2 regions of the Novosphingobium sp. Sphag1I genome follow, and region 2 is predicted to be linked to the other one. Evidence: riboswitches for the same ligand, from Rfam matches in the RefSeq annotation. Region 2 holds a riboswitch; the other holds the start of a gene.
The links. A riboswitch is a leader RNA that binds a small molecule or an ion and turns the genes downstream of it on or off. The one in region 2 is predicted to bind cobalamin.
Positions count from the first base shown of each region.

Region 1: linked by a shared signal. The riboswitch ahead of ACZ9HU_RS05435 (TonB-dependent receptor plug domain-containing protein) and the one ahead of cobW (cobalamin biosynthesis protein CobW) in region 2 are both predicted to bind cobalamin.

Region 1 is NZ_JBWBQS010000004.1:61,247-64,514, forward strand. It holds gene ACZ9HU_RS05430 (cell wall hydrolase) at 1-1,147, opposite strand, end outside; cobalamin riboswitch at 1,369-1,583, shown strand; gene ACZ9HU_RS05435 (TonB-dependent receptor plug domain-containing protein) at 1,698-3,268, shown strand, end outside.
Region 2 is NZ_JBWBQS010000002.1:206,215-209,482, reverse strand. It holds gene ACZ9HU_RS03035 (HoxN/HupN/NixA family nickel/cobalt transporter) at 61-1,053, shown strand; cobalamin riboswitch at 1,100-1,319, shown strand; gene cobW (cobalamin biosynthesis protein CobW) at 1,523-2,578, shown strand; gene cobN (cobaltochelatase subunit CobN) at 2,586-3,268, shown strand, end outside.

The sequences.
Region 1 (3,268 bases), on a different contig from region 2:
GTAACGCCTCGGCGGTATATTGCGGTGCGGCAAGAGCAGGCGTGGCAACTGCCGCTGCACGCGGCGCGGGGTTCAAAGTCTGACCCATTTTGGCGGCATAGGCCCGCTCGATGGCGATGGGATCATCGACCAATTCGCGATTTGCAATGGCGACGCGCTGATGCGGCACGGGCAAGGGTTCGCTCATCGCGTGAACAAAACGGAATGCGCCGGAATCGCCTGCCGGACCATGCATCCGGTAAAAACGGTGCGCGCCGATCTGGCCGATAAAGTTCAGACTGTCGGCCCAATAGGGGTGGACGGCAAAAGTGTGGTAATGCGTGGCAAGGCCAACCGGGGCATAGACATAGCCGCCAAGGGCCGCCCGTGCGACGGTTTCGGCACGGCTCCAGAAATAGCGGCTGGGTTTGCGCATCAATGCGCCGTCACAGGTAAAGGTGAACTGACACCCGGTGGCGCGCTCGGAACCCTGAAACACCACGCCGCACACCGATTTGGGATAGGCGGGGTGGGCCATGCGGTTCAGCACGACCTGCGCCACGGCGCGCTGTCCGTCATCGGGTTCGCTGGCGGCTTCGTAATAGATCGCCGCCGTCAGGCATGACAGCGCGCGTTCCCGATCCACCGCATTGGCCAGACCCGACAGCGCCCGCGCCGCAGGGCCGGAACCGGGCAGGGGCGCTTCATCCTCGCCCTGCGCCGCATTGTCGCCATCCCAATGCAGTCCCGGCGCAATCGTCGCCAGCGCCGATCGCCAGCCGGTCGTCGGGGCCTGTGGCTCGGCTTCGCGGCTGACATAGTAATAGGCAGCACCCGGCCAACTGTCGCCTGGTTGTTCAAAGGGCATGGGGGCAAGGCTGGCCTGTCCATCGACAGGGTCTGCTTCTTCATGTGTGGTGGTTGCGGCCAAGGCCATCGCGCCGGTGCCTTGTCCGCGATAGGCCTGAACCGCCAGCATAGCCAACAGTGCGCAGACCACGGCCAGAACCCGATGCATCGCGGCGCGGCGCATTTCGGCATTGCGCAAGGCGTTGATCTTCATCCCGCCGCCCCGGCGCAGGCGCGCAGCATCATCGGACGTCCGCATATCATATGCGGGCATGGACTGGCTGGCATTGGGCGCAAGAGCGACACGAAACTTGTTCATCCTGACATCTCGGCCTGTTGCAGGGGCGGGTCAGCATGGCAAAACATACATTGGCCCGGCTTGCATCAGCCGATTTCCTGCCGTCTCATTGCGGCACTGTTGGGCCCACTAATCCTTAACGCCTTAATTTCGAGCCGCCGTTCAGGGTTAATATTAACTTCCTTTTCCATCAGTAGGCCCACTTTTGTCGGCCCTTGCGTATATGGCCATGCGGGGCTAGGGCGGCGGCCAACGCCAACGGTGCCTTTCGCAAGATCGGCTGAAAAGGGAATTTGCATGCCTGTCGCGCCCGCGCGGCAAGTGAGGCAAAGCTGCCCCCGCAACTGTTTCCGGGCGAGCGTACTGTCACATGCCACTGGGCCAAATGGCCTGGGAAGGCGGCAGATGCGCGTTGACCCCGGATAGCCAGGAGACCTGCCGTTGGTTGTCGTTCAGCGCCGGGCGGGGAGGACCGGATGCAGCGCGATGCCGTCTGTTTTCCATGCGCAAGGGGTGCGTGGGACGGCCTCTCCCGCCACGAACGGCATCTGCCTTCGTGAGGGGAAGAGCTATGAATATCCGTAATTTCGCCGTGGCATCGTCGTTGGTGGCGCTTGCCTTGTCCACGCCTGCGCTGGCCGCCGATGATGGTGATGCGATCACCGTTCTTGCCACCGGCCAGAGCCAGCCGGTCAATGAAACGGGCCAGTCGGTCAGCGTCGTCGACCTGTCCGAAATTCAATCCATTCAGGGGCCGGACCTGACCCGCATTTTCTCGCGCCTGCCGGGCGTGTCGATTGCGCGTGCGGGCGGCATGGGGGCGACGACCAGCCTGTTCGTGCGCGGCGCCAATTCCGAACAGACGCTGGTGATGATTGACGGCGTCAAGGTTGAAGATACGGCGGCCCCTTCGGGCGGCTATGATTTTGCCAGCCTGACCTCTGGCGGCATCGGTCGCATCGAATTGCTGCGCGGATCGAACAGCGTGGTGTGGGGCAGCAACGCCATCGGCGGCGTCATCGCCATCACCAGCCGCGAATTGAACGGCGTGGAACTCAGCCTTGATGGCGGCACGAACAACACGTTTGACGCGGGGGCCACGCTGGGCATTGCCAAGGACGCCTATGCAATCACCGTCAATGGCGGCTATTTCAGCACTGACGGCATTCCCACCCGCGTCACCGACACGCTTTCCAACGGTTTCCGCCAGACCCGCCTGTCGACCCGCGCCCGCCTGCGTCTGGCGCAGGGGCTGAACCTTGTCGCCACGGCGCGATATGCCGATGGCAAGGTGGGGATCGATTCCTATGACTGGACGCTGGGTTATGTGAACCGCGGCGAAAAGCAGTCGAGCGAGCAGGTGTCGGGCCGCGTCGGTCTGGAATATGCGGCGGACAAGTATACGGCGCGTCTGGGCATCAGCCAGTCCTCGCTGCGTCGCGGTTATATCGACCCCACGGTTCAGAGCAGCGAATACAGTTCCTATCTGGGCCGCAGCACGCGCATCGATGGCGCGGCGCATGTCGATCTGCCCTATTTCTTTTCCGCCGATCTGGGCGGCGAGGCGATGTGGAACCACGCGCGTTCGTATTATTTCACGCCGGGCGCGGTGAATGATGCCAATATCGCCAGCGGCTATGGCCTGCTGGGCTGGCGTGCGTTTGGGCTGAGCCTGTCGGGCGGCCTGCGCGTGGACAGCCATTCGACCTTTGGCACTCACACCAGTTTTGGCGCGAACGGGACGTACAATTTGATCTCGGACGTGCGCCTGCGCGCTTCCTATGGCGAAGGGTTCCGCGCCCCGACCCTGTATCAGTTGTTCGATCCCTATTCGGGCAACACGACGCTCAAGGCCGAAACCAGCAAATCCTATGACATCGGGCTGGAAAAGGGCGACCGCAATGGCAAGCTGTATGGCGCCGTCACGTGGTTCCACCGCAATATCAACAATCAGATCGACTATGATCTTTCGACCTCGACCTATGCCAACCTTGGCCGCACCCGCGCCGAAGGGCTGGAGTTCGAAACGGGCCTGCGCCCGGTCGATGCGTTGCAATTGCGCGCGGCCTATACTTTCGTGAAGAGCACGAACCAGACCGCAGGCAGCACGGCCTATGGCAAGGATCTGGCCCGTCGTCCGCG
Region 2 (3,268 bases):
GGGTTCCTGCTTGTGAGAAAGAGATTTTTGTCAGCGCCTTTGCGCTGGCGTATCGGCGCGATGATGGCCGGTTTGGTGGCGGCCAATATTATGGCTTGGGTCTGGGCCTTTGCCCTGTTCGGTGCGCAGCCTTTGATGTTGGGCACGGCCCTTTTGGCATGGGGTTTGGGGCTGCGCCATGCGGTCGATGCCGATCACATCGCCGCCATCGACAATGTCACCCGCAAATTGATGCAGGAAGGCCAGCGCCCGATTTCCGCAGGCTTCTGGTTCGCGCTGGGCCATTCCGGGATCATCGCCGTTGCCTCGATCAGCGTTGCCCTGACCGCCAGTGCGCTGTCGCGGTTCAGCGCGTTCAAGGATTTGGGCGGCATGATCGCGACGGCGGTTTCGGCCCTGTTCCTGTTCACCATTGCGGGGATGAACTTGGCCATCCTGCGCTCTGTCTGGGCCAAGTTTCGCCATGTTCGCGCCGGGGGCGTTGTCGATGCCGATGATCTGGATATGTTGCCGGTGTCGCGCGGGATACTCTCGCGCCTGTTCGGGCCAATGTTTCGTTTGATTTCGAGGCCATGGCATATGGCGCCGCTGGGTTTTCTGTTCGGGCTGGGGTTTGATACCGCGACCGAGGTCGCCATCCTTGGCATTTCGGCCAATCAGGCGGCCAGTGGTATGTTTCTGGGCCGGTTGCTGGTCCTGCCCGCGCTGTTTGCGGCCGGGATGGCGCTGGTCGATACGCTGGACGGTGTGATGATGGTGGGGGCCTATGAATGGGCCTTTGTAAAGCCGGTTCGCAAGCTTTACTACAACATCACCATTACGATGATGTCGGCCCTTGTGGCGATCGTGATTGGCGGGATCGAGACGCTGGCCCTGATCGGCGATAAGCTGAGCCTGACCGGATGGCCATGGGGTATGGTGGCGAGATTGGGGCGCAATTTCAACAATCTGGGCTTTTCGATCATCGGCCTGTTTGCCGCCTGTTGGATCATAAGTTTCGCGATCTATCGCTGGAAGCGGTTGGATGAAATCGAGATTTCGCCCGCGCCGTGATTGCGCCGGGCGTTCTTATGGGCTAGATCCTCAATCGAGGGCTTGCCCCTCACATGATCGCGCCGGTGCCTGAAAGGGCTTAATCGGGAATGCGGTGCGGGCCGGAAACGGCCCAAATCCGCGGCTGTCCCTGCAACTGTAAGCGGATAGCGCGATGCACATGCCCCACGCGGGGCGGCCACTGGGTCTTGCTATGCAGATCTGGGAAGGCGTGCATCAAGCTGTGACCCGCGAGCCAGGAGACCTGCCGGCGCTCTGGTCGCTCTTGCCTTGGTCCAGGGGATGGTCACGGCACGGTCAACTTCCGTCTGAGCGACGAAACTGTGCGGCTGGGGCTGCACGGGTTGCGTGGTGTCGGGCGCTTTGCGCGTCGGCCCGCCGTCGCGCGCCGACCGGATTTTCCGGCAAGCCCCCGCCTGTTCTCGCTCCGAGGCCTGAATTGGGTCTCGTTTCGGCGCGCGGGGAAGTTATGACCATGAACGCATTGGCGGCCGATCTGGCCAAAGTGCCCGTTACCATCATCACCGGCTTTCTGGGCGCGGGAAAGACCACGTTGATCAGCCATCTGATCCGCAACGCGGGCGGGCGCAGGCTGGCCGTGGTGGTCAATGAATTTGGCACGCTGGGGGTGGATGGCGACATATTGCAATCCTGCGCCATTCCCGATTGCCCGGCGGAAAATATCGTCGAACTGGCCAATGGCTGCATCTGCTGCACGGTGGCGGATGACTTTATCCCGACGGTGGAAAAACTGCTGGCGCTTGATCCGCGCCCGGACCATATCCTGATCGAAACATCGGGCCTGGCTTTGCCCAAACCCCTGCTCAAGGCTTTTGACTGGCCCGCCATTCGCAGCCGGATCACGGTCGATGGCGTGCTGGCTCTGGCCGATGCCGAAGCCGTGGCGCAGGGGCGTTTTGCCCCCGACCTGAACGCGCTGGAGGCGCAGCGCCTTGCCGATCCGGGGCTTGATCATGAAGTGCCGCTGGCCGAAGTGTTCGAGGATCAGCTGGCCTGCGCCGACATGGTGCTGTTGACCAAGATTGATCTTGCCGGACCAGACGCCGTGGCCAAGGCCCGTGCGATCATTGCTGATCTTTCGGCCAAACCTGTTCCCATCATCGAATTGGCCGAAGGCTCGGTCGATCCGCGCATCATCCTCGGCCTTGGCGCTGCGGCGGAAGATGACATTGCCGCGCGCCCATCGCACCATGATGGCGAAGATGACCACGAACACGATGATTTCGACAGCACGGTGGTTAGCTTTGGTGAGATTGCCGATCCCGCTGATCTCGTCGCCCGGATCGAGGCTCTGGCCCGCGAGCAACAAATCCTGCGCGTCAAAGGCTATGCGGCGGTTCAGGGCAAGCCCATGCGCATGCTGATTCAGGCCGTAGGCGGTCGCGTGCGCCATCAATATGACCGCCCGTGGCGCATGGGTGAGCCACGTCAGACCACTCTGGTCGCGATTGCCGAGCGTGACCATGTAAAGCCGACTGCGATCCTCGCCGCTCTGGCGGACTGATCACCCGATGCATGTCATTTTCCGCGAAACGCACGGGATGGAGGAAATCGCCATCCCGCAGGATCTGGGGCAATCGCCCGCGGATCTGGTGGTCCTGTCGTTTTCGGACAGCGATCTGGGCGCGTTTGCGGGCGGGTGGCACAAGGCGCGGGCGCAGGACGCGGATTTCCCGACACTTCGCCTCGCCAATATCGCTTCTTTACAGCATCCCTTGTCGGTCGACACCTATATCCAGCGGACGCTGGCCGGGGCCAAGGCGATTCTGATCCGGTTGATCGGGGGCGCGGCCTATTGGCCCTATGGCTTGCAACAGGTCGAATTGCTGGCGCGCAATCAAGGGATTGCCTTGGCTGTTCTGCCCGGAGATGGGCGGCCCGATGATCGGTTGGCGCAGGCTTCGACCTTGCCCCCCGCCATATTGCACGATCTGGCGGCGATGTGTGATGCGGGCGGGGCGGATGGGGCTTATGGGGCTTTGACCTTGCTGGCCGGGGCGGCGGGTCTGACGGATCGGCGGGTGGAGCCTTTTGAGCCTTTGCCGACGGTGGGGGCATGGCACCCGGCAAGGGGTCTGTGCGATCCGGCGGCATGCGATTTCGACAAGCCGCTGGTCGTGATCATTTTCTATCGGTCTTATCTGGTTGCCGATGACCTCGATCCTTTTATCGCCCTCCACGCCGGGTTTGAGGC